DNA from 3 places in the Shewanella sp. WE21 genome. Region 1 is predicted to be linked to each of the others. Evidence: predicted binding sites of a transcription regulator. Region 1 holds the regulator's gene; each other region holds the start of a gene.
What was found. The regulator sigma-54, encoded in region 1, starts transcription at its own class of promoters, with help from an activator protein. The targets are predictions, from matches to a motif close to GTTGGCACGNNNNTNGNNT.
Positions count from the first base shown of each region.

Region 2: a site for sigma-54 is predicted at 2,144-2,162, ahead of norV (anaerobic nitric oxide reductase flavorubredoxin). Genes of this name have one in related genera too.
Region 3: a site for sigma-54 is predicted at 1,874-1,892, ahead of flgB (flagellar basal body rod protein FlgB). Genes of this name have one in related genera too.

Region 1 is NZ_CP023019.1:2,669,362-2,676,640, forward strand. It holds gene mgtE (magnesium transporter) at 1-612, opposite strand, end outside; gene CKQ84_RS11580 (HPr family phosphocarrier protein) at 863-1,138, opposite strand; gene rapZ (RNase adapter RapZ) at 1,125-1,979, opposite strand; gene ptsN (PTS IIA-like nitrogen regulatory protein PtsN) at 1,976-2,419, opposite strand; gene hpf (ribosome hibernation promoting factor) at 2,422-2,709, opposite strand; gene CKQ84_RS11600 (RNA polymerase factor sigma-54) at 2,738-4,216, opposite strand; gene lptB (LPS export ABC transporter ATP-binding protein) at 4,324-5,055, opposite strand; gene lptA (lipopolysaccharide transport periplasmic protein LptA) at 5,052-5,606, opposite strand; gene lptC (LPS export ABC transporter periplasmic protein LptC) at 5,593-6,153, opposite strand; gene kdsC (3-deoxy-manno-octulosonate-8-phosphatase KdsC) at 6,150-6,701, opposite strand; gene CKQ84_RS11625 (KpsF/GutQ family sugar-phosphate isomerase) at 6,701-7,279, opposite strand, start outside.
Region 2 is NZ_CP023019.1:701,633-708,911, reverse strand. It holds gene norW (NADH:flavorubredoxin reductase NorW) at 1-554, opposite strand, end outside; gene norV (anaerobic nitric oxide reductase flavorubredoxin) at 547-2,076, opposite strand; gene norR (nitric oxide reductase transcriptional regulator NorR) at 2,303-3,910, shown strand; gene CKQ84_RS02970 (TMEM165/GDT1 family protein) at 3,961-4,515, opposite strand; cyclic di-GMP riboswitch class I at 4,926-5,025, shown strand; gene gbpA (N-acetylglucosamine-binding protein GbpA) at 5,149-6,594, shown strand; gene CKQ84_RS02960 (aromatic amino acid transport family protein) at 7,157-7,279, shown strand, end outside.
Region 3 is NZ_CP023019.1:3,474,035-3,481,313, forward strand. It holds gene CKQ84_RS15330 (chemotaxis protein CheV) at 1-840, shown strand, start outside; gene CKQ84_RS15335 (protein-glutamate O-methyltransferase CheR) at 941-1,780, shown strand; gene flgB (flagellar basal body rod protein FlgB) at 1,924-2,328, shown strand; gene flgC (flagellar basal body rod protein FlgC) at 2,331-2,747, shown strand; gene flgD (flagellar hook assembly protein FlgD) at 2,772-3,542, shown strand; gene flgE (flagellar hook protein FlgE) at 3,625-4,986, shown strand; gene flgF (flagellar basal-body rod protein FlgF) at 5,160-5,903, shown strand; gene flgG (flagellar basal-body rod protein FlgG) at 5,914-6,702, shown strand; gene flgH (flagellar basal body L-ring protein FlgH) at 6,714-7,279, shown strand, end outside.

The sequences.
Region 1 (7,279 bases):
AATTGTGGTGCTTGGCGCGCAAGTCAGCAGATCTGCCAGCCTAACACCGCCAAGGACTTTGTCCTGTTTGTCGACCACATATAAGGTATCTGTGGTGTCGGGTAGGTTGCCCCTTTGCCGAAGATAGCGCAGCACCACATCGATATTCACATCGGGTCTTAAGGTGACTGTATCCGTATTCATCAAGCTGCCGGCGGTCTCATCTGGATAAGATAGGGCTTGTTCTACCCTCAGGCGATTTTGCTCCGTCATCGACTGCAACACTTGTTTGTAAACGGCGTCGGGAAGACTTCGCAGAATATAGGCGAGATCGTCGGTGTCCATGCTTGCTGTCGCTTTCGCGACTCGCTCAGGGCTCATGCTGCGGATCAGTGGGTCTTTGAGTTCTTCACTCAACTCATCGAGTATGTCGCCTATTTGTTCCTGATCGATGAGCTGCCACAGTACTTGTCTGGCACTTGGCGGTGATGATTCTAAGATCAGCGCGATATCTGAGGCGGCCATTTTTTGCAGCATATTGCGCACGTGTACGAACATGCCGCTGCTAAGCGCTTGGTTTAACTGGTCAAGACTATGTCCGGTGTGATCGTTTTCTGAATTATCTACGGGCATTTGTCCTCCATTGTGCGGCAAATTGGTTTGAGATCTTAGTGTTGGGCTAGGATTTAGCGGTGACTAAGCGTCAGTCGATGACATAGATTTAGGCGGCTAAGGTAAGGTTAAGGTTTGCGCAATGACCGCTAGTGTAATCGCCAGTAGCTTGTATCGTCGAGCGACAAATGTTTTGCCATGTCTGAATGGCAAGTTTTTTAAACTAGACATGAAGTGAAACTAACGATGAAGTGCTTAGTGTGAAGTGAAACTAACAGGCTTCGTCAAACTTAGCGTCGATTAAGGCACAAATGGCATCGAGAGCCGGCTCTGCATCTGGGCCTTCGGCGATAAGCTTGATGGTTTTACCCATGCCAGTTTCAAGCATCAGCAAGCCAAGCACACTGGCGGCCGATGCTTGTTTATCACCTTGGATTAAGGTGATGGTCGCATCAAACTCGGAAGCCAGTACCACCAACTTAGTGGCGGCACGGGCATGTAAACCGAGCTTATTACAGATGGTTATCTGACGTTCAAGCTTTGGCATTATTGAGCTCTCGATGACGGGCATAAACTTTATGTTTACCGTTACTAAAGCGTTTTGCCAATTGCTCTGCGACGTAAACCGATCTGTGCTGTCCACCTGTGCAGCCAATGGCCACAGTTAAATAACTGCGATTGTTACGCTCGAGGTGCGGCAGCCAAGTCTCCAGTAAATTTTCGATTTGCCAGATGAACTTATTGACCAGTGGTTGGCGATTTAAGAACTCAGCTACGGGTTCATCTAAGCCAGTTAATGGCCGCAGCGCCAGCTCCCAGTGGGGATTGGGCAGGAAGCGCACATCGAACATAAAGTCGGCTTCGGTGGGCATTCCGTGCTTAAAGCCAAAGGACTCGAAGTTGATCACGAGTTCTTTATCGACACTACCAAGGAGAATTTGTCTGACTTGGTCGCTTAAATCATAGATATTCAAATTCGACGTATCTATGTAGTGATCGACCAGTTTTGACATAGGCTCGAGCAGTTTCCCCTCCAGCTTTATCGCTTCTTGCAAAGAGACTCGGCTCTTCGACAAAGGATGCAAACGGCGGGTTTCGCTGTAACGCTTGAGCAGAATTTTATCGCTGGAGTTAAGGAAGAAGCTCGTTAACTCAGTATCTGGTGGTAGGCTAGCGAGTTGTTTCACTAAGACCTTATCCTGCTCAGGCATGTTACGCACGTCGACACTGATGGCGACGAGATCGTTACTGCCTTTGAGTTGCTCAAGCAAACTGCCAATCAATGGCAAGGGAAGGTTATCGACACAATAATAGCCGAGATCTTCGAGTACCCTAAGGGCGACAGATTTGCCTGAGCCTGAGCGGCCCGACACTATGACCAGTTTCATCCAGTGATTACCTGATAGAGTTCCGTTTCATCATGCGTCTTGCGTAATTGCTTTAATATTTGCTTGTCGCTCAGCTTTTCGGCCATGCAAGACAAAGTACTTAAGTGCTGCTGACATTGGTCTGCAGGCACCAGTAGTGCAAATAAAATATCAACAGGTTGCTTATCGATAGCATCAAATGCTATCGGCTCTTCACACTTAATTAGTATGGCAATGGGCTGATCTATATCGGCTAGTCGACCATGTGGAATGGCGATGCCGTTACCTATACCTGTGCTCCCCATCTTTTCGCGCGCCACTAGGCTTTCGAATATCTCTTGAGATGAGAGGGTCGGGTACTGGGCAGCGACTAAGTCGCTGATGAGTTCCAGTACCTTTTTCTTGCTGCCCGGAGTGGCGCAGGTAGTGCACTCCGGCCGCAGTATGGTACAAAGTTCCATTATTAGTGTTTTGTTAACTTCTCTTTGTGTTTAATAACCTGACGGTCAAGCTTGTCAATCAGGGCGTCTATAGCGGCATACATGTCAGCATGCTCTGAAGTAGCAAAAACTTCACCACCTATGAGGTTTATTCTCGCTTCGGCAATCTGTTGCATTTTCTCAACATTGAGCACAACGTGCACATTATTGATCTGTTCGAAATGGCGTTCAAGTTTTGAAAACTTTTCTTCTACATATGCACGTAACGATTCGGTAATTTCGATATGGTGCCCACTTAGGTTTATTTGCATAGAAACGTCCTCCGATATCCACTGTAGGTTATAAACTTTTACGCTGATTAGAAGGTGGAATAAGCATAGCCTCTCGGTACTTCGCAATGGTTCTGCGGGCTACGTTGATCCCTTGTTCTGCCAGAAGTTGTGCCATCTTACTATCGCTTAATGGTTTTTTCTGGTTTTCCGCTGCCACCAGTTTCTTTATAAAGGCTCTGATTGCTGTGGATGAGCACTCACCACCATCGTCAGTACCGACGTGGCTAGAGAAGAAGTATTTTAGTTCAAAAAGTCCCTTAGGGGTATGCATGTATTTTTGAGTTGTGACCCGTGAGATGGTGGACTCATGCATTTCTACCGCTTCGGCAATATCGTTAAGCACCATAGGCTTCATGGCTTCTTCACCGTACTCAAAGAAACCCTGCTGATATTGCACTATGCAATTAGCAACTTTAAGCAAAGTATCGTTACGACTTTCTAAGCTCTTAATAAACCATTTAGCCTCTTGCAGATGGCCGCGAATAAATTGGCTATCGGCTTGGTTTTTGGTACTGCGTGCCATAGAAGCATAATGTTGATTTACATTGATTTTTGGCATGCAGTCAGGATTAAGCTCAACGACCCAGCGGCCATTTTTCTTCGACACAGACACATCTGGGATAACGTATTCGTCATTATTGGGCGTGATCAACAAACCTGGGCGAGGATTGAGGGTTTGGATGAGTGCTATACCATCCCTTAATTCATCTTCTTTTAATTTAGTCTTACGCATCAACAACCTAAAGTCTCGGGCGGCGATCAGATCTAAATGATCTTTGATCAGCATGCGGGCGTTTTCTAGGTTGGGAGTATCAGCGGCGAAATGCGACAGTTGGATCAACAGGCATTCACTTAAATCGCGGGCGGCAACGCCTATGGGATCAAAATGCTGAATACGCTTGAGTACGGCTTCGACTTCGTCAAGCTCAACTTCAGGATTGCCCATGGCTTCGAGAATTTCTTCAGTGCTTTGGGTGAGATAGCCCTGATCGTCGATGGCATCAATAATGGCGGTGGCAATGGCTAAATCGGTTTCAGAAAACGGCGTGAGGTTTTTTTGCCATTCTAAGTGTTCGTACAAACCTTCACTGGTCTCGCCTTGGAAGGGCATATCGTCTTCACGACTGCCGCCGGGGCCTGAGTTTGGGGAGGCGGTAAACACTTCATCCCATGTGGTGTCCATGGGGAGCTCATCGGGCATGGATTCTTTGGTTAGCGACTCTGCCGTGTCTATGGTGGAGCTGTCTTTTTCTGGTGGCAGAGTGCTAGATTCACTGAAATCCGTATCGGATAGCGTTTGGTTTACAGGGGTTTTAGTGGCGTCGAATTGATCCTCTTCCAGCTCGAGAAGGGGATTAGAATCTAATGCTTGCTGGATCTCTTGCTGCAGTTCTAATGACGACAGTTGCAACAGACGTATGGCCTGTTGTAATTGTGGCGTCATGGTTAACTGTTGACCCAGTTTGAGCTGGAGTGACGCTTTCATGTTACCGCTGATCCCTACGTTATTATTGTTGGATGAGGTCGCTTATTATTATCTTGAGTGAAGCCCAATGGCGGTATAAATTGCCTCCATTGGCTTCGCTCGATTAACTATAGCCTGAATTGTTCACCTAAGTACACAGCCCTAACTTGCTGATTGTCTAAGATCTCTGCAGGAGTTCCTTCGGCAATCAGGTTTCCGTGACTCACAATATAAGCATGTTCACATACATCTAATGTCTCGCGGACATTATGGTCTGTGATCAGTACGCCAAGGCCGCGACTTTTGAGTTGTTCGATAATCTTCTTGATGTCGATAACCGAAATAGGATCGACGCCGGCAAACGGTTCATCGAGCAAAATGAACTTAGGATTAGCGGCTAAAGCTCGCGCAATTTCGACGCGACGACGTTCGCCACCCGACAATGACATGCCTTGGCTGTCACGGATGTGGGTGATATGAAACTCTTCGAGCAGATGTTCTAGTTCTTCTTCTCGTTCTTCGTTTTTAAGTTCTTTACGAGTTTGCAGTACTGCCATGATGTTGTCATGAACAGTTAGCTTACGAAAGATACTGGCTTCCTGCGGTAAGTAACCTATGCCTTTGCGGGCACGCAGATGCATAGGATCTGCGGTTAAATCATCATCGTCGATAAAGATATGTCCCTTATCGCTCTTCACTAGCCCGACAACCATGTAAAAAGTCGTGGTTTTACCTGCACCGTTTGGACCGAGTAGGCCAACGACTTGACCGGTTTTTACCGTCAGACTGACGTCTTTAACCACTTGGCGACTCTTGTAACTTTTCGCCAGATTTTGTGCTCTTAAGGTGATTTGGGTCATTTAGAGTCCTGCTTTTTTACAGGTTTATCCGCCGGAGCGTCTGATTTAGCATCATCTTGATAGTTTTCAGGCTGAATAATAGTGATCACGCGATCGTCACCACTGCCAGTACTCTCGGCCATCAATTTCTGTTGAATCATGTTATAGCGGATTAAATTACCTGTAACTTGGCTACCCGCTTGATCTAATGACGCCATACCTTTCAGTGTTAAGGTGCGGCTTGCCATATCGTAACGAATTTCTTTCGCGCTTGCCGATGCTGGGCGACCATCGTCTAATATCTGGCTATACGTAGCAGGGTTGCCTGTGGCGACCAAAGTTTTGCTATTTTCACCTTCAGCGGAAAATGCACGCAGTTCATTTGCTTGGATTTTTATTGAGCCTTGGGTAACTTCAACTGGACCAAAGAAGATGATCTGGTTGTTTTTGATATCCGCAGTTTGGCTCACAGCTTTAATTTTGACTTCTTGCTTTAAGTCGCCGACTTTCGCGAAAGCACTCATGCTCATAATTAGCATTAGGCTGGCAAGTAATACGTTATTTTGCTTCATATGTTCCTACTACCTGACTGGTCAATTGCACTTCTTGCGCGTTGAGGTCGGCATAAAGGCCTTGGCCTTGAATATTAAAATCTTTCCCTGTGACGTAAATGGTACGGTCAGAGGTCATTATCATAGTGTTGAGATCGAGTTCCAGATAACTGGTGGACAAGGTCTGAATCGGTTCTTCTGGGCTAATGGCATCGATAATAACATTATTTTCTAATACAACCTTGCCAGTTTCCTTGTTTAGCTTGCCCTGATCTGCCCTGAGCTGCCATTGTGCTTTACCTTGGTCTGGATAAACAAGATAAACAGGTTGAGTAAAGAAAGTTTGATTCGTTGAATCATAATGTTCCATGTGTTTCGCCGTCACACGGCTATTCACTAGTCCTTGCTCATTGAACTCAACACTGCGCAGATCTTCAACGATGAAATCTGGGGTATTTTGATCTTTTACTCTGTTATCGGAATCACCGCTGTGTTTGTTCTGGACCTGCCAGTAAAGCGCTAGTGCGGTTCCAAAAAAAGCGATAATCGCGAGTGTCACACGACTCATATACTCATTCCATGGGCCGAAGTGAATTTATTTTGACTTAGGAGTAACAGATCTGTGAGTTCACGCAGTGCACCGTGGCCACCATTGAGCGTAGTCACAAAATGGGCGTGTTGGCGTACATAGGGGTGGCCGTCAGCAACACTGACCGCTAAACCGACGACATTCATCACGGGGAGATCGACAATATCATCACCGATATAAGCCACTTCTTCTGGGGTGACACCATAAAGTGCGAGCAATGCTTCATAGGGCTCGAACTTATTGTCTACGCCTTGGTAAATATGGGTAACACCAAGGGCTGTCATACGGTTTTCAACGATTTTGGATTGACGTCCTGTGATCACGGCGAGGTTGAAGCCGCTGGTGAGGAGTGAGCGCACGCCATAACCGTCACGGGTATGGAAGGCTTTGAGCTCTTCGCCACTATTGCTCAAGTAAATACGGCCGTCGGAAAACACCCCATCGACGTCACAAATCAACAGTTTAATCTTTTGCGCGCGTTGCCACACATCATCACTGATTGGGCCGTAAAATCCTTGCTGTGGCATTAAATGACTCCTGCTTTAACCATGTCTAGCATGTTAAGAGCGCCGATAGGATGGCGATCTTTATCGATAACAATTAATCCGTTGATGTTTTTTGAGTCCATCACTTGCAGCGCTTGGGCGGCCAATACATTATCCGTGATCGTGACGCAGTTACGGGTCATCACATCGGCAATGGGCGTCGTGCGTAAATTCACTTCGGCATCGATAACGCGGCGTAAATCACCATCGGTGAAGATACCAACCAGCTTGCGCTGATCATCGATAATCGCCGTCATGCCTAAGCCTTTCTTGGAGATTTCGTACAGAGCTTCTGTGATGCAAATATCGTGGTTGACGAGCGGTAAGTCATCACCGCTGTGCATCACATCACTGACTTTTAACAGCAACTTACGTCCTAAAGCACCGCCGGGATGGGACATAGCAAAATCATCACGGGTAAAGCCTTTAGCTTGTAGTAGCGCAATGGCGATGGCATCGCCCATCACTAAGGTCGCGGTAGTGCTCGACGTTGGGGCAAGTCCAAGTGGGCAAGCCTCTTCTGGGACTTCGATACATAAATGCACTTTAGATAATCGCGC
Region 2 (7,279 bases), 2.0 Mb from region 1:
GGTAGCATATTCGGCATTAAGCTCGCTTGTGGATCGACCAAAAATACTTGCTTACCTGCAGTTGCTAAGTCCATTGCCAGTTCAACTCCGACCAAACCAGCACCGATAACCAGTACTCTCCTCGCACCATGGATGTCTGCTTCGCAGGCTTGATACTCCATTAAGCTGTTAACTGTGTGGATGATATCAACGCCATCCCCCTCTATAGGCGGAATAAAGGGCCGAGCACCCGTGGCAAGCACTAATTTTTCGTACGCAATTTCGCGTCCTTGATGGCAACAGACTACCTGACGAACTTTATCTATTTTTATGACTTCACAGTGATTTATTACATCAATTTGTTGTTCATGTGCAAATTCAGTCGCGGTCAATTTTATGAGGTCTGACGCCATTTTTTTAAGGCTAAACACATGGCTTAAATCTGGTTTATGGTATTCGTCACCAGAGTCGGCTGTGATAACTGTAATCGGTTGTTCGCGGTTTAAACGTCGCAGTGTTTTGACTAGCTGATATGCCGCGAATCCACTGCCGATAATGACGATTGGCTTAGGCATTAGTCACCTCATTTTTTATGACAGCGAAAACGCTTTTACCTAGGCCACATTCGGGACAGAGAAAGTCTTCGGCCACTTGAGTCCAAGGTGTGCCAGCAATGATATCTTGATTAGGTTCTCCTTTTTCAGGGTCGTAAATCCATTGGCAAATGGTGCAAATCATTGATTGTGTATCATTTAATTCGCACGCTTTTGTTGCAATCGGTGCCGTCACAGGGACGTTATTAGTAGCAGTATTTTCAGCTGTTTGACTGGCCGTGGTGGCTTGGCTAGGTTTTGACATGACTTGATTAATGATAGAGCGACTATTAGCGCTATCGAGGGGACGCAATGCCCATTCTCGCGCGATTCGCTGGCCGTGCTGACGGCATTCTTGCATCGCATCACGATCGGGACGCCATTTGACTTTTAATCCCACTGAGGTTTCAAAACCAGCATCCATCAAACGAGTGTGAATTCTATCGACTGCGCCGCCATTCCAGCCATAACTACCAAAAGCTGCCGCCTTTTTATTGCGAAAACGCAGGCCCGTGATTTCTTCAAGCATGGCGGCAATTTTAGGCATCATCACATTATTCATGGTGGATGAGCCGACTAAAATACCTTTTGACCTAAATGCCTGTGCAAGGATTTCGTTTTTATCATGACGTGCGACGTTATACACTTTTACCGCTACATTGGGGTCAACATCATGGATACCTTGAGCAATACCGTCGGCCATCATGCGAGTATTATTGGACATAGAGTCGTAGAAAATCGTGATGCGGTCTTCTTGATAAGCGTCGGCCCAAGCTAAATATTGGTGAATAATTTGGGCAGGATTATCACGCCACACAATGCCGTGTGAAGTTGCGATCATATCTACAGGTAAATTAAAGCTTAATACTTCGTGAATTTTAGCCGTCACTAGGCTGCTAAAGGGCGTTAAAATGTTTGAGTAGTACCGTAGGCATTGTTCCATTAATTCATTTTGATCAACCTCATCATTGAATAAATGTTCGTCGCAATAGTGTTGGCCAAAGGCATCGTTACTGAATAAAACCGCATCTTCGGTGAGGTATGTCATCATGCTATCTGGCCAATGCAACATAGGTGCTTCGATAAATATCAGTTGCTTACCATTGCCTATCGCTAAACTATCCCCTGTCTTTACGGTAATGAAATTCCATTCTGGGTGGTGGTGATGTCCTACAATGGAGTCGACCGCATTTTCACTGCAGTAAATTGGTGTGTTAGGAATTTTGGCCATTAATGCAGTCAGGGCGCCTGAGTGGTCTTCCTCTGCATGGTTCATCACAATATAGTCTATGTCGGTTAAATTAATTTCAGCTTCAAGATTTTGTAAGAATTGCTGGCTAAACCGATGATCAACTGTATCAATTAACACGGTTTTTTCTTCACGGATAAGGTAGCTATTGTAGCTTGTGCCTTTAGTTATCTTGTACTCAGTACCATGAAAATCTTGCACTTCCCAATCGCGTTGACCCACCCAGTGGATATTGTTTTTTACATGAATAGTCATAAGTACACCTGTGATAATTAATAATGAATGCGCTACGTAAATCTTGCTTATTTAGTTAAATCTCTTATTGCACTCACCATGCCAATATTTTAAGGTTTTGATTTTTATTGGTATTAGCGTATTTCAACATTTTAAATCACTTGCTGATGTCATAATGACAATTTGATATTAGTCAAATTGACATTACACTGTTGTCAATATGACTTTATTTGACTGTGGATGTGCTATGAGTGCCCATGCTGATTTAACTCAGTTAGCCTTAGATTTAACTGTCGGCGTGTCGACGCAAGACAGATTTGAGCGTTTGTTGGCAGTGGTCAGGCGGCGTGTCAATTGTGATGCTGCGGCATTATTGGCATTTCGGGAGCAGCAATTTGTCCCCTTGGCGATAGATGGGCTCTTTGCCGAAGTGTTAGGGCGGCGCTTTCAAATTAGTGAACATCCGAGATTAGAGGCTATCGCCCGTGCTGGCGATGTGGTTCGTTTCCCGGCCGACAGTGAACTTCCTGATCCGTATGATGGTTTAATTCCACATCATAGTGCGAACTTACATGTACATGCTTGCATTGGTTTACCACTAATCGCGAACGATCGCTTAATTGGGGCGCTCACCATTGATGGTTTCAACCCTCATCAGTTTGATGGTTTTAGTGATAGCGAGTTGCGTGTGATCAGCGCACTGGCCGCAGCCAGTCTTAATACTGCGTTATTGATGCAACAGCTAGAATCCCAAGTTGTTGAAGTTTCCAATGGAACTGAGGTGCTCAATCGTCCTGCTAGTCAGCAGGAGATCATAGGGCAATCCACACAGATCCAATCGCTAAAGCAGCAGATAAGTGCAGTGGCAGGCACTGATTTATCGGTATTAATTACCGGCGAAACTGGCGTGGGTAAGGAGTTAGTGGCCGCGGCGATACATAATCAATCGACCAGAGCCGATAAATCACTTATCTATTTGAACTGCGCTGCATTGCCGGAGTCCGTCGCCGAAAGCGAGTTATTTGGACATGTAAAAGGGGCATTTACGGGGGCAATCAGTCATAGGCAAGGCAAGTTTGAACTCGCTGACAAGGGGACCTTGTTTTTAGATGAAATCGGGGAGCTTCCCTTGGGGCTGCAAGCTAAGTTATTGAGGGTTTTACAATACGGTGAATTACAGCGAGTGGGCAGTGATAAGAGCCTAAAAGTGAATACTCGGATTATTGCTGCCACTAATCGAATTTTGCACCAAGAGGCAACGGAAGGGCGCTTTCGTTTCGATCTTTACCATAGGTTGAGCGTATTTCCTATCCACGTAGCACCATTAAGAGAGCGTGGGCAAGATATTGTCATGCTGACAGGTTTTTTTCTTGAACGTTGTAAAGCGAAGTTAGGACTCACCCATATCAATATCACACCCGCAGCGCAGCAGTTATTAGAGCAATACACATGGCCGGGTAATGTGCGTGAGCTAGAGCATGCGATACATAGGGCTGCGGTGTTGGCGAAAGCCGAGCTAAAAACGGCTTACATCAGCTTAAGTAATAAACATTTTCAGCTCGATTCTTTGATGAATCAAGTACACAGAACAGTCGACAAAGATAGGCCATCAGATGCCGCAACGCCAGCCAGTGAATTAGCATTTAGGTCTGATTCGGCCTGTCGTGAGCGACAATCGCAAGATAATTCCAGTGTTATGCTGGGGCTTAAGGCTGCGACTGAGAGATATCAGCGTCAACTTATTCGCCAAGTTTTAGCCGCGAATCAACAAAATTGGGCTGCGTGTGCAAGAATATTGCAAATCGATACAGGTAATTTGCACCGACTTGCAAAACGGTTAGGTTTAAAAGAATAAAATATTGCGTGAAGAAATTTTATTCTGCAGCAAAACCCCTGCCTCGATTCTTAGAAGAACAGGGTCGCGACACCCAGTAGTGCGAACAATATGGCGCAGCCACGGTGTATCCACAACATAGGCAATTTTTCGGCGCTGAAGTGGCCTGCGATCACTACGGGTACGTTAGCAAGCAGCATGCCTAAGGTTGTGCCAGCAACCACCATAGTTAATGAATCGTATTTTGCGGCTAATACCACAGTTGCTATTTGCGTTTTATCCCCCATTTCGGCGATAAAAAACAGGATAAAGGTGGCGAGAAAGGGGCCCATTTTATAGAAACGGCTCTCTTCTGCATCGACTTTATCGGGGATTAACACCCAAAGAGCGATCGCGAAGAAGGACGCAGCCACTAAATAACGTGCAAGATCAGGGCTTACCCAGTTAATGGCCCATTGACCAATCCAAGCTGCGGCAAAATGGTTAAATAATGTCGACAGCAAAATACCTAAAATAATGGCGGTTTTATTTTTAAATCTTGCGGCGAGGATTAGTGCAAGTAATTGAGTTTTATCACCAATTTCGGCGATAGCAACCGTAAAGGTTGAGGCAAGTAGGGCTTCCAAGTGTGATCCTTTAGGGGTGGTTATGACATAAGCACAATAAACCGTCCACCCCTAGGTGCGGTCATTGTGCTCAGGTCTTGCTGGGCAAATCTATGATTTGCTGTGAACACCATGGCATGTTGCCAAGTATGTTGATGTTCACCCTAGATGACGATGGCTCGAAATCCAGTTAGCTACTCCCCCGAAGCGAGGTGGGCATTATACCTAGGTAAGATTTAGTTTCAAGCACGAGTTTATAACAGTAGGTGCTGATAAATGTTTGACAGGTGTCAGAAAAATACCGATCCACATTCTGTAACTTAATGAATATAAATGAATTATTTTTTGACAACGTTGTCTTTTGTTGCTAATTTAGCCAAGTCATTTCTACTTGGTTACATACTGTTAACTCGTAGTGACTCAATGATAACGACTGTATTTGGCAAACTAATTGAAAAGTTAGGACGCAAAGCTTCCGGTCTAAGGTTGTAAATGGATTTTTTAGTGAACTAAGATAGCGGAGTTGCCGCAGAATTCGATTTCTGTGAAAGATAAACGACTGCTGTTTAATGCTGTTGTTTGCCCAAATACCACTTTTATATCTAAGCCTATCATTATGTTTAGGATGATAGGCAATCAATGGAGTGCATTAAAGTGGCAAATCCTACTGTTTTTTCCCCTATTTCTAAATTGAGTTTATTGGCCGCGGCAGTAATGGCGACGAATGCGTTTGTGAGTATCTCTGCGCAGGCGCACGGTTATGTTGTGGCACCTGAATCGCGTTCATATGCCTGTAAAACAGGTAAAAATGCCAATTGTGGCGCGGTGCAATGGGAGCCGCAAAGTGTTGAGGGGCCATCGGGTTTTCCTGAATCAGGTCCTGCTGATGGCAAATTGGCGAGTGCTGGTAATGGTGCTTTTTCACCTTTGGATGAACAAAGTCCGAGCCGTTGGGCAAAGACGGATATTAAAGCGGGCTGGAATAAGTTCAGTTGGCAGTTCACAGCAAATCATGTCACCCGTAATTGGCGTTACTATTTAACTCGCCAAGATTGGAACCCAAACCAAGCTTTGAGCCGAGCGAGCTTTGACTTAGCCCCCTTTTGCGTAGTTGATGGTGGTATGGAACAGCCGCCTAAGTTAGTGACCCATGACTGCTACGTGCCAGAAGGTCGCAGTGGTTATCAAGTGATCTTGGCCGTGTGGGAAGTGGGAGATACGACGAATAGTTTCTACAATGCTATCGATGTGAACTTGGGCTCGGGTCCTATTGTGCCGAGTGAATGGCAAGATGTGGGGGATATCAATCCGTCACTCGATCTAAAAGCAGGCGATAAAGTGATGACCCGGGTGTTTGACGCCAATGGTGAGCAAGCGGCTAAGCAAACAGTCATTACCATTAGCGATGCGACTCAAGGTGATAAACAAAATTGGCCTTTCCTATTAGCGAGCGCGATTAACGCCCAGCAGTCCCAGTTAAAAGCGGGACAAAAAAATGCATCGGGTGTGATTGAGCCTGTGTATGGCAAAAACGACATTTTTACAGCGAAAAACTCAGGTATTGAGCGTGTCGAAGTGGGATTTGATTTAGCACCTGCTCCGGGCAACAGCTTAGAAGTCACTTCACTTGCCGACGATTATCAAATTATCGATGGTGCGGCGAAGGTCAGCTTTGATGTGACCAGTAACGCCGAGATGCTAGTGTCAGCGTATTTGTTTAGCCATGATGGCACCGCGTCAGGTTTTGTGAGCCAAACTGTTAACAATACCAGCGCGAGCTTAGTGTTAGACGTCGTTGAGCCTAAAGCTGGGCATTATCATTTGCAGGTAAAAGCTGAGCCTAAACAAGGTGATGTTATTCAGCAGAACTTTGATCTCTTCTTAAAGGATCAAGCTCCTGCACCAGAAGCTGATTTTGTATTCCCAGCAGGCGTGAAAGGTTACGTTGCAGGTACTACAGTGTTACAGCCTAAAAATGGCAAAGTGTATCAATGTAAGCCATTCCCTTATAGCGGCTATTGCGTGCAGTGGTCGGCTTCTGCCACAGGATTTGAGCCAGGTGTTGGCGCTTCTTGGGCTATGGCGTGGACTGAGCTGTAAATTAACTTTTTGAGCTAACCTAGCTTCAAAAAGGTGTCATTGGGCTTAAACATATTCGCTGTGTTTAAGCCCTTTTTGTCTGCATCGGATGGAAAAAGACCGGCTTTATTTTGATTCGAGCTTAATACAAGATTACAGGTATTCTCAACAAAGGTAGCGATTTTGTTGGCTTGTATATTTTCGTTTATCACAGCGCTATTAAGTTGTTACCGTACCGTTTGCTACCCTTCTTTGTTCACAACTGGCTTGCCCACTGGGTTTGGCTCTGTTAATGTCCCAAACTATCTATTTAATCGATGCTTATATCGGTACATTAATTTGGGCTATCACAATTGAAAGTCATGCCATTTTTCAATAATCGATTTAGTTAGCCTCGATGGCTACTGGGTTGAAACATTCAAAAGCTATTGGGGCCAATTGATCTGCTAGGTCGAGATCTGATTGGATGCTTTAAGTGATGTGTCGCTTATTTCGATTTAAGACGCAAGGCTTTATCGGTTCAAATCTTACTCAAATAAAATAATAATTAATTATTGAACAGGACTATTGTGTGAATTCAAAAATGTTAGGCTCGATCGCCATCGTTGCCGGGACGGCCATTGGCGCAGGTATGTTAGCGTTACCTTTAGCCACAGCGGCTTTAGGTATTATCCCTGCTTTAGTGTTACTCGTCGTTATTTGGGGC
Region 3 (7,279 bases), 800 kb from region 1:
AACGGTCGTCAACGGTTTGGGATTAACGTGTTTAAGGTGAAAGAAGTACTGCAGTGTCCACCACTGACCACTTTGCCTAAACTTAATCCTTATGTGAAGGGTGTTGCTCATATTCGTGGAACAACCATTTCAGTGATTGATTTGAGTGCGGCAACAGGGGGAAAACCTTTAGCGAGCACTGAAAACTGTTTCATCATTATTTCTGAATATAACCGCAGTGTTCAAGGCTTCTTGGTCAGTTCTGTTGAGCGGATCATCAACATGAATTGGGAAGCGATTATGCCTCCGCCGCAAGGTGCTGGCCGTTATTCTTATCTGACAGCTGTGACTGAAATTGAAGGTGAATTAGTTGAAATTCTCGATGTGGAAAAAATCTTAGATGAGATTTCACCAGTTAAAACGGCTATCAGTGAAGAAGCCAATGAAAAACTGACCCTCGACAGAACTCAGCATTATCATATTATGGTTATTGATGATTCTGCCGTGGCGCGTAAACAAATTATTCGTTCACTCGAGTCATTGAATTTACAAATTGATACCGCAAAAGATGGTCGCGAAGCATTAGACAAGCTTAAAGAGATCGCCAAAGAGATGGATAATGTGGCCGATGAGATCCCCCTCATAATCTCTGATATTGAGATGCCTGAAATGGATGGCTACACCCTGACCGCTGAAATCCGAGATGATCCTAAGCTTAAGCATATTAAAGTGGTACTGCATACTTCGTTAAGTGGTGTATTCAATCAGGCAATGGTTCAAAAAGTGGGGGCTAATGACTTTATCGCTAAGTTTAATCCCGACGAACTGGCTGCTGCTGTGAATAAGCATTTAAGTTTGTAATTGCTGTAGGTTAGTACCTAGATACGCTTTACGCTATAATCTCGACTTTATAACATGATGGTTTCGCACTGATTTTGGTGCTTGCTATAGGATTTAGGATGTGAATGTGCCAAATAAATCACTCGCTGAGGCTGAATATAATCAATTTAGGTTGTTCTTAGAGCAACACAGCGGCATCGTACTGGGTGAAAATAAGCAATATCTTGTGCGCAGTCGTCTTGCTCCTTTGATGGGCAAATATAACCTGCCATCCTTATCTGATGTGGTTAAGCATTCGATGAAGCCTACTGAGCGTGCGCTCAGAGCTGAAGTGATCGATGCTATGACGACTAATGAAACCCTTTGGTTCCGTGATCGTTATCCATTTGAGTTGTTGAATAATGTCCTACTACCTGAATACAGTCGTCTGGGGCGTCCGCTTAAAATTTGGTCTGCGGCTTGCTCGTCTGGCCAAGAGCCATACTCATTGGCTATGACTATTCTTGAGTATCAACAGAAGAAGCCTGGTGCCCTGGCTGGTAGTGCTTCGATTCAAGCAACGGATTTATCTCCTTCCATGTTGGAACGTTGCAAAAATGCCGAGTACGATAGTTTGGCATTAGCGCGTGGTTTATCTGAAGAACGTAAGCGTCAGTTTTTTGATGCATTACCTTCAGGCAATATGAAGTTAAAGGACAATGTGAAGCGGTTGGTGAACTTTAGAGCGCATAATTTACTCGAGAGTTATAGTCTGCTTGGCAAGTTCGACATTATCTTTTGCCGCAATGTGCTGATTTATTTTGCACCAGAGGCAAAGGCAAAAATTTTGCGGCAATTCGCTGCCGCTCTCAATCCCAAAGGGATTTTATTTCTCGGTGCATCAGAATCTATCGCTGGTTTAACGGACGAGTTTGATATGGTTCGTTGTAACCCTGGCATTTATTACCAAAAAAAGACTTAACTCAGCCGCTCTAAAGAAAATTACCGACAATTGTCGGTAATTTTTTACTCATCGCTTGTTCATCCTTGTTGTTATTCTCAAAATTTTCCTGATGTTGGCACATGAATTGCTTTGTTTTCGTGAGAACACGAGGAGGCAATTTTATGGCGATCAATTTTGATAATGCACTGGGTGTGCATCAATACACTCTCGGTATTAGAGCGCAGCGGGCTGAAGTTATTTCAAGCAATATCGCTAACGCGGATACGCCACATTACAAAGCCCGCGATGTTGATTTTTCTGCGGCAATGCAGGCCGCTCGAGGCCAACAGCTGCAGCGAAATAGTCTTGAAATGCAAGAGCCAGATAAGCATTTTGGGCTTGCGGAGTTGACTGGGCAATTTGTTAAGTTCCGTGTGCCAAATCAACCCGATACCGGTGATGGTAATACTGTTGATATCCAACAGGAACAATCGGCATTCATGCAAAATGCACTTGAATATCAAATGTCGCTAGGTTTTTTAGATAGTAAGTTTAGTGGCATGAAGAAAGCGTTGAGAGGGGATTAATCATGAGTTTATTTAGCATATTTGATGTTGCTGGCTCGGGAATGTCTGCTCAATCGGTCAGGCTAAACACCACCGCGAGCAACATAGCTAACGCGGATTCCGTCTCGAGTAGTGTAGATAAGACCTATCGTTCCCGTCATCCCATTTTTGAAGCCGAAATGGCTAAAGCCCAAAGTCAGCAACAAGCTTCTCAAGGCGTTGCGGTAAAAGGCATTGTAGAAAGTGATAAACCACTACTGAAAGAATATTCGCCCGATCATCCAATGGCGGATGCGGACGGCTTTATTTATAAACCGAATGTTAATGTCATGGAAGAAATGGCAGATATGATTTCTGCTTCGCGCTCATATCAAATGAATGTTCAAGTCGCTGAAGCAGCTAAGTCTATGCTGCAACAAACACTTGGGATGGGTAAATAACATGTGTTACTTAGGAGGTAAGCTGTGAGCCTCATTAATCAAATTAACCAAGCGTCGGCGCAGACGGCTCAAAATAAGAGTCAGCCAAATGCCGTTACGACGAATTCATCAACCAGCTCAACGGGTAATCCGTTTCTTGATGGCATACGTTTGCCAAAAGAGTCAATAGTACCGGAAGCAAAAAGCCAGCAGTTAACTCAAGATGACTTTTTCTCGTTATTAAGCCAACAGTTATCGATGCAAGATCCCTTTAAGCCCGTCGACAACGACCAAATGATTGCGCAGATGGCATCATTCTCGACGGTTGATGGTATTACTAAGTTGAATAAGGAAATCGTTAATTTAAACGGTGTTATGACATCAAGCCAAGCATTACAGGCATCAGGACTTGTTGGTCGCAAGGTGTTGATCCCAACTGATACAGGTAACATTTCAGCTGAAAGCCCAACAATAAAAGGTGTGATTAGCACGCCAGCTAAAATTCCTGAAGTTACTGTACGTGTTGAGGATGAGAAAGGCCAAGTTGTGACCACCTTTAAAGTTGATGGCAGTAAGGGGGGCAATGTCGATGTTAACTGGGATGGCCTCGATAAAGATGGAAAACCTGTAACCGCAGGTAACTATACGATCAAGGCGAGTGGTTTAGTGGATGGGAAATCCCAAGAATTGCCAGTCTCGACCTATGCTCATGTGACCAGCGTTTCTCTCGGTACGGCCAGTACTGGCGCGATTCTTAACTTGAGAGGCGGTATGGGCATCAAGTTAACCGATGTGTTAGCTGTGTCTGAAACCTAAGCTTGTATAAAAGAATTTTTGCAGCATCCGAATTGGGCGTAAATCGCTCATAAATGAATTGAGTCAAGTGTAGAGGTGAATTATGTCGTTTAACATTGCATTGAGTGGCATTTCTGCTGCGCAGAAAGATTTAAACACTACGGCGAATAACATTGCTAATGCGAACACCATTGGCTTTAAAGAGTCCCGTGCTGAATTTGCGGATGTTTACGCTAATTCTATTTTTTCAAATGCTAAAACTGCTGTCGGTGGTGGTGTTGCGACGAGCCAAGTGGCACAGCAATTCCATCAAGGTAGCTTACAGTTGACGAATAACTCCCTTGATATGGCGATTAAAGGGGGTGGCTTTTTCGTTACTGCCTCTGAACTGGGTACATTAGACCACTCGTTTACCCGTGCTGGAGCATTTAAGGTCGATAAAAATAATTACATGGTTGATTCTGCTGGTAATTATTTGCAAACTTTCCCAGTGGATAAAGATGGGAACTCGACATCAGTGAGTTTAACGACGGCTAAGCCGGTACAAATACCAGACACTGCAGGTAGCCCTGTAAAGACTGAGAATGTTACTTTACAAATGAACTTAAATGCTAAGGAAAGTGCACTCGACCCCGCGGCATTCGATCCTCTAGATGCAAAAACCTACAATAACGTTACATCAATGACAATTTATGACTCACTCGGTGAGCCACATATTATGACCACTTATTTTGTTAAGCCCAAAGATGGTTCGTACAATGGTGAGAACAATTGGGTAGCTTACTATGCTGTTGATGGAAAACAAGTCGATCTAGCCGGTCCTGCTGGTACTTATCAAACAGATACCACTGGCGATGGTACACCTGATGCAACGGGCACAGCTCAAACTGCTGGTGGTTGGAAAGGCTCTGTCCTCAAGTTTAATTCTGTTGGTGTCTACACTGGTAGTGATCCTGCTATAGTCAAGACTGAGGCTTTGGGCGTCAGTGGTGCGGGTGTTTTAGGGGCTGGTGCCGATGGTACTCAAGATTTGACTGTGAAGTTTAATGCCCCAACGCAATATGCGGCTCCTTTTGGTGCAACTGAGTTGACGCAAGATGGTACGACTGTAGGTCGCTTAACTAACGTTGAAATCGGCGAAGATGGTTTAGTGACCGCGAGTTATTCTAATGGTTCAACCGTGCCTTTAGCACGGGTTGCTTTAGTTCGTTTTGCTAACGAACAAGGTTTAACGCAAGTGGGTAATACGTCGTGGAAGGCTAGTTTGAACTCTGGTCCAGCGTTAGCGGGTGAGGCAAATAGTGGAACTTTTGGTAGCATCAGTTCATCGGCGTTAGAGCAATCGAACATTGATTTGACGACTGAACTGGTCGATTTAATTTCGGCACAGCGTAACTTCCAAGCGAACTCTCGTACCCTTGAAGTGAATAACACGCTGCAACAAACCGTATTACAAATCCGCTAATCATTACTTTATTTAACTAAGTGTTGCCGCCAGTGGCAACACTTAGCCTTTATCCTGCCGTCAAATCACTTCATTTTCATATTTTTCAATTCTATCAGTAAATTAAACGTTATTTTTTGTTGGCATGATGCTTGCTTTGATATTGTCATGTAGAAAATTTGACGGAGCAGTCTGTGGACAAATTCCTTTATGTCGCCATGAGTGGCGCTAAGCAAAATATGAATGAGCTGGCACTCCGTGCGAACAACTTAGCCAATGCTAATACCGATGGTTTTAAATCAGATATGGCGCAGGCCAGATCGATGCAAGCCTTCGGTGAAGGGTTGCCTTCAAGGGTGTTTGCGATGACAGAATCTCCGTCAGCTAATTTTCGCTCTGGTCCGATAAAAACCACTGGACGGGATCTCGATGTTGCCATTAAAGGCGATGGCTGGTTTGCCGTTCAGGCGAAAGATGGCAGTGAAGCTTATACCCGTTCAGGTAGTCTCAGTTTCGATGCGACGGGCATGTTGTATAACGACAGAGGCAATCCCGTGATGGGGGATGCTGGCCCGATAGTGCTGCCATTACCTATTGATAAAGTGTCAATTTCACAGGATGGCATAGTGTCAGTTCGCCCTCAGGGGGCGACTGCTGAAGTGATAGAAGAAGTGGCGAGATTGAAGTTAGTCAATCCCGGCAATGCGCAGATGATGCGTGGTGAAGATGGATTATTTCGACAAATGTCAGGTGAACCAGCACCAGCTGACCCTTTCGTCGCAGTTGAAAGTGGCGCCGTAGAGGGCAGTAACGTTAACCCTGTTGATGAAATGGTGTCTTTGATTGATCTTCAGCGGCAGTTTGAATTGCAAGTCAAGATGATGAAAACCGCGGAAGAGAATGATCGCGCTTCATCTTCATTAATGCGTATTAGTTAGGAGATAGATTATGCATCCGGCGTTATGGATTAGTAAAACTGGCTTAGACGCACAGCAAACTGATATTTCAGTGATTTCAAACAACGTAGCGAACGCTAGCACTGTGGGCTACAAAAAAAGCCGCGCAGTATTTGAAGATTTACTCTATCAAACAGTTAACCAAGCGGGTGGTGTTAGTGCATCTAACACTAAGCTACCCAACGGATTAAACATAGGTGCGGGTACGAAAGTCGTCGCCACTCAAAAAATGTTTACTCAGGGTAACATGCTGACGACGGATAACTCACTGGATCTCATGATTGAAGGTCCTGGATTTTTTGAAATCCAGCTCCCTGATGGAACCACTGCTTATACTCGAAATGGTCAGTTTACCTTAGACGATACGGGTCAGATTGTGACGCCAGGTTCTGGCTATTTGCTACAACCCGCGATCACTATTCCTGATAATGCGACCAGTATTACCGTTTCAGCGGAGGGTGAAGTTTCAGTAAAAACGCCGGGTACCGCTGAGAACCAAGTCGTGGGTCAGTTGACTATGACGGATTTTATTAATCCATCGGGTCTAGATCCTATGGGACAAAACTTATATACGGAAACCGGTGCGAGTGGTACGCCCATTCAAGGGACCGCTTCGTTAGATGGCATGGGTGCTATTCGTCAAGGCGCCTTAGAAACCTCTAACGTTAACGTGACCGAGGAACTGGTGAACCTTATCGAAAGTCAGCGCATTTACGAGATGAACTCTAAAGTGATTTCAGCGGTAGATCAGATGCTGTCTTATGTGACTCAGAATTTATAGAGGCAAACATCATGGCTAGATATCTTGTGTTGGCCGTCGCGTTATTACTTGCAGCCTGTAGCTCGACGCAAAAGAAACCCCTTGCGGATGATCCCTTTTACGCGCCGGTATACCCAGAGGCGCCGCCGACAAAAATTGCCGCAACTGGCTCTATTTATCAAGACAGCCAAGCATCTAGCTTGTATTCGGATATACGCGCCCACAAAGTCGGTGACATTATCACTATCGTATTGAAGGAATCGACTCAGGCGAAGAAGAGTGCAGGCAATCAGATCAAAAAAGGTTCAGACATGAGCTTAGATCCCATCTTTGCTGGTGGTAGTAATGTGTCCATTGGCGGAGTGCCAATTGATTTGCGTTACAAAGATAGCATGAACACTAAGCGTGAATCGGATGCGGATCAGAGCAATAGTCTAGATGGCAGCATCTCGGCAAACGTGATGCAAGTACTGAACAACGGCAGTTTAGTGATCCGTGGTGAAAAATGGATTTCAATTAATAACGGTGATGAGTTTATTCGTGTCACTGGTCTCGTTCGCTCGCAGGACATTAAACCCGATAACACTGTCGATTCAAC